DNA from 2 places in the Streptomyces ferrugineus genome. Region 1 is predicted to be linked to the other one. Evidence: riboswitches for the same ligand, from Rfam matches in the RefSeq annotation. Region 1 holds a riboswitch; the other holds the start of a gene.
The links. A riboswitch is a leader RNA that binds a small molecule or an ion and turns the genes downstream of it on or off. The one in region 1 is predicted to bind cobalamin.

Region 1 (2,194 bases):
CGGCGATCGGCATCGGCGCGCTGGTGCCGGCGGCCATCATGTCCATCGCGGCGGCAAATCTCTTCACCCGCAACATCTACAAGGACTTCATCAAGCCGGACGCCACGGCCGAGCAGGAGACCAAGGTCTCCAAGGTGGTCTCCCTGCTGGTGAAGGTGGGCGCGCTGGTCTTCGTGCTGGCGATGGACAAGACGGTCGCCATCAACTTCCAGCTCCTGGGCGGCATCTGGATCCTGCAGACCTTCCCGGCCCTGGTCGGCGGCCTGTTCACCCGCTGGTTCCACCGCTGGGCGCTGCTGGGCGGCTGGGCGGTCGGCATGATCTACGGCACGGTCGCGGCGTACGGGGTCGCCTCCCCGACCCAGAAGCACTTCGGCGGCTCCTCGGCGGAGATCCCCGGCATCGGTGAGATCGGCTACATCGGTCTGACGGCGTTCGTGCTGAACGTGGTGGTGACGGTGGTCCTGACCTTCGTCCTGAGGGCGGCGAAGGCCCCCGAGGGCGTCGACGAGACCAGGCCGGAGGACTACACGGCGGACGCGGGCGACCCGGGAGTGCAGGTGGAACTGCCCGCGGCGACCGCGGGATCGTCCCACTGAACACCTGACACCGACGGGCCGCCGGAGCGATCCGGCGGCCCGTCGTCGTGGGCGTCCGGCAGACGTCGACATCACTCTCCTCACCTACAAGTTGACGCTCTGAAACCGCCGCGACACAACATCTGGGGGTGGCGTGGCGGGCGAGCACAAGATGTATGCTCGTGCTCGCTGTCGCCGCAGGGGAATCCGGTGCGAATCCGGAACTGTCCCGCAACGGTGTACTTGTGCATGTCCGTTCCCAGAAACGCCGTGCACAGGAGTCAGTCCGAGGACCTGCCGACAGCGCGCCCGGCCACCCGGTCGGTGCGCCCTGACGTCCGGGCCTCGTGGAATGGGCCGGTGGACGCGACGCCGTGTGCGCTCGTGTGCTGCCCCCTGCCCTCCGCAAGGCCCCGTGCCGAGCGAGGGAGAGCCCCCACGTGACCATCGCGCCAGCCGATCCTGCTTCAGCAGCCCCCGTGGAAACCGACGGTCCCGGTGCCGCGCTGCTGCGGACCCTCACCGAGCTGACCGCCGACCTCCCCGACGCCGACGCCGGCCGGGTCGCCGCCGCCGCGCTGCGCGGCCGGTCCGCCCTCGCGGACGAGACGGAGCTGCGCGAGCTGGCCACCGAGGCGGCCGCCGGTCTCATCTCCGAGGACCCCGCCTACAGCAGGCTGGCCGCCCGGCTGCTGACCCTCTCCATCGCCGCCGAGGCCGCCTCGCAGGGCGTGACGTCCTTCACCGAGTCGGTCGCGGTCGGGCACCGGGAGGGCCTCATCGCCGACCGGACCGCCGAGTTCGCGCGCATCCACGCCGCCCGCCTCGACGCCCTCATCGACACGGCGGCCGACGACCGCTTCGGCTACTTCGGCCTGCGCACCCTGCACAGCCGGTACCTGCTCCGGCACCCGATCACGCGTCGGGTGATCGAGACGCCCCAGCACTTCATGCTGCGTGTGGCCGCCGGGCTCGCCGAGGACGACACCACCAGGTCGGTGGACGAAGTCGCCGCGCTCTACGGGCTCATGAGCCGCCTCGACTACCTCCCCTCCTCCCCCACCCTCTTCAACTCCGGCACCCGGCACCCCCAGATGTCGTCCTGCTACCTCCTGGACTCCCCCAAGGACGAGCTGGACTCCATCTACGACCGCTACCACCAGGTCGCCCGCCTGTCGAAGCACGCCGGCGGCATCGGCCTGTCGTACTCCCGCATCCGCTCCCGCGGTTCGCTGATCCGCGGCACCAACGGGCACTCCAACGGCATCGTCCCGTTCCTGAAGACCCTCGACGCCTCCGTCGCCGCCGTGAACCAGGGCGGCCGGCGCAAGGGCGCGGCCGCGGTCTACCTGGAGACCTGGCACTCCGACATCGAGGAGTTCCTGGAGCTGCGCGACAACACCGGTGAGGACGCCCGCCGTACGCACAACCTGAACCTCGCGCACTGGATCCCGGACGAGTTCATGCGCCGGGTCAACGCCGATGAGGTGTGGAGCCTGTTCTCCCCGTCCGACGTGCCCGAGCTGGTCGACCTGTGGGGCGAGGAGTTCGACGCGGCGTACCGCGAGGCGGAGGCCGCCGGGCTCGCGAAGAAGACCATCCCGGCCCGTGACCTC
Region 2 (2,194 bases), 1.5 Mb from region 1:
GAGCCGCCGCGGGAGGCCAGGTCGGCCCGGTTGGCGGCGAGTTCGGCGGTGATCGTGCCGGTGCCCTGGGCGAGGCCCTTGGCGAGGGTGACGATCTCGGCGGTCTTCTGCCGGGCGAACGCGAGCCAGCGCAGGATCTGCGGCTCGATGTCCCGCTCCGCCGCCGCGTCCAGCGGCACGTGGAGGAGGGAGCAGGAGGCCGCGACGTCGACCCGGTCGGCCAGGCCCAGCAGGGTGCCGAGGGTGGTGAGCGACGCCGACAGGTCGTTGACCCAGATGTTGCGGCCGTTGACGACGCCGGCGACGAGCCGCTTGCCGGGCAGCCCGCCGACGGCGGCGAGTGCCTCCAGGTTGGCGGCCGCGGACTGCGTGAAGTCGAGCGCCAGCCCCTCGACCGGTGCCTTGGCCAGCACGGGCAGCGCCTCGCCGAGCCGGTCGAAGTAGGAGGCCACGAGCAGCTTGGGCCGGTCGGCCGACGTGCCGAGGTCCCGGTAGGCGCGCTCGGCGGCGTTCAGCTTGGCCGGGGTGCGGTCCTGGACCAGGGCGGGCTCGTCGAGCTGCACCCACTCGGCGCCGGCCGCGCGCAGGTCGGCCAGGATCTCGGCGTACACGGGCAGCAGGCGGTCGAGGAGGGTGATCGGTGCGAAGTCCGCGGCCACGCCGGGCGCGGGCTTGGCGAGCAGCAGGTAGGTGACCGGGCCGACCAGGACGGGCCGGGCGGTCAGGCCCAGCGCCAGGGCCTCCGTCAGTTCGGCGACCTGCTTGGCCGAGTCGGCCGTGAAGACCGTGTCCGGGCCCAACTCCGGGACGAGATAGTGGTAGTTGGTGTCGAACCACTTGGTCATCTCCAGCGGCGCGACGTGCTGGGTGCCCCGGGCCATGGCGAAGTAGCCGTCCAGGGCGTCGGCCTCGACCGCGGCGCGGTGGCGCTCGGGGATCGCGCCGAGGGCGACGGTGGTGTCCAGGACGTGGTCGTAGTACGAGAAGTCACCGGTCGGCACCTCGTGGACGCCGGCCTCGGCGAGCCGCCGCCAGGTGGAGCGGCGCAGTTCGGCGGCGGTGCGGTGGAGGGTGTCGGCGGTGACCCGGCCCTTCCAGTAGCCCTCGACGGCTTTCTTCAGCTCCCGGTTCGGGCCCTGGCGGGGGTAGCCGTACACGGTGGCCCGTGCGGCCGAGGCCGCGGTCCTGGTGGTCACGGAGATCTCCTTCGCGAGATGAATCCCTGAGATCCCGGGGACGGGACGAGAGCGCGAAGGGGTGCCGGAGAACCGGACGGCGACGGCCCGGTCCACGGCCGCCCGTTCGGTTGTGCACGCCGACCCGCCCTCGAGGTCACCGGGAGTCCGCGCACGAGTGGTTCGCGCGCGGGCAGTTGGCAGGTCTTCGGACTCGCGGGCACGTCTCGTCGTACGAGACACCTACTGGCCGTCGCTTCCCAAGTCCGGTACGTCGGACCCAGTGCGTATGACGGCGGTCGTTCCCGCTCACCGCTGCGGGGCAGTCCCGGATTCCCACCGGGTTCCCTCTTGCGACGTCCCGCCTGGCTGACGGGGCGAACCAGCTGCACAGGCCAGCCTACCGTTCAGGTGCGGCCGTACACATGGAACCCCCGGCCGGTCCTACGGCCCAGCAGTCCCGCGTTGAGCCCGGCCCCTGGCCCGCGTCGATCTGGCGCTGCGCGCAGGGGAAGAAGTACAGCCCGAAGCCGACCAGAGCGCCCTCCGGCGTGGCGACTGAGCACCCTCCAGCGCCCGCGTCTGCGCGGCGTCCCCCTCTCCTTCGTCCGGGTCGACAGGGTCGGCAACATGTCCAAGCGACAGTCCGCGACCGGGTTCCACTTCTCCCGGGCCGGCGCACCTGCCCGCTGTGGAACGTCTACGAGGCGTTCGCCGCGCCCGCGCGGTCACCCGGCACCGCGGCGGCTGGGGTGAGCCCGGAAAGACGTATGCCATCGGGCTGGGCCGCGAGATCCGGATCGACCAGAACACCAGCACGTTCGTGCCGTGTGCGGTGACCGATCGCACGATCCGAACGCCGTGCGGACTTGGTAGCCTCATCAGGCCAGTCGAGCCACATCCGAGGCCAGGGAATCCGGTGCGAATCCGGAACTGACGCGCAGCGGTGAGGGGGACGGGCGGGGCACGCTGCCACTGGGAGACCGGGAAGGCGCCCCGACCGGACGAACCCGAGTCCG

Region 2: it holds a riboswitch for cobalamin, as region 1 does, so the genes downstream of both, metE (5-methyltetrahydropteroyltriglutamate--homocysteine S-methyltransferase) here and IM697_RS37475 (ribonucleoside-diphosphate reductase subunit alpha) in region 1, are expected to answer to the same signal.

What each region holds. Positions count from the first base shown of each region.
Region 1 covers NZ_CP063373.1:8,429,866-8,432,059, forward strand. Annotated here, with positions in the region: gene mctP (monocarboxylate uptake permease MctP) at 1-599, shown strand, start outside; cobalamin riboswitch at 755-894, shown strand; gene IM697_RS37475 (ribonucleoside-diphosphate reductase subunit alpha) at 1,019-2,194, shown strand, end outside.
Region 2 covers NZ_CP063373.1:6,920,478-6,922,671, reverse strand. Annotated here, with positions in the region: gene metE (5-methyltetrahydropteroyltriglutamate--homocysteine S-methyltransferase) at 1-1,196, opposite strand, end outside; cobalamin riboswitch at 1,358-1,577, opposite strand; partial or broken gene IM697_RS45770 (short-chain fatty acyl-CoA regulator family protein) at 1,731-2,049, shown strand; cobalamin riboswitch at 2,032-2,194, shown strand, end outside.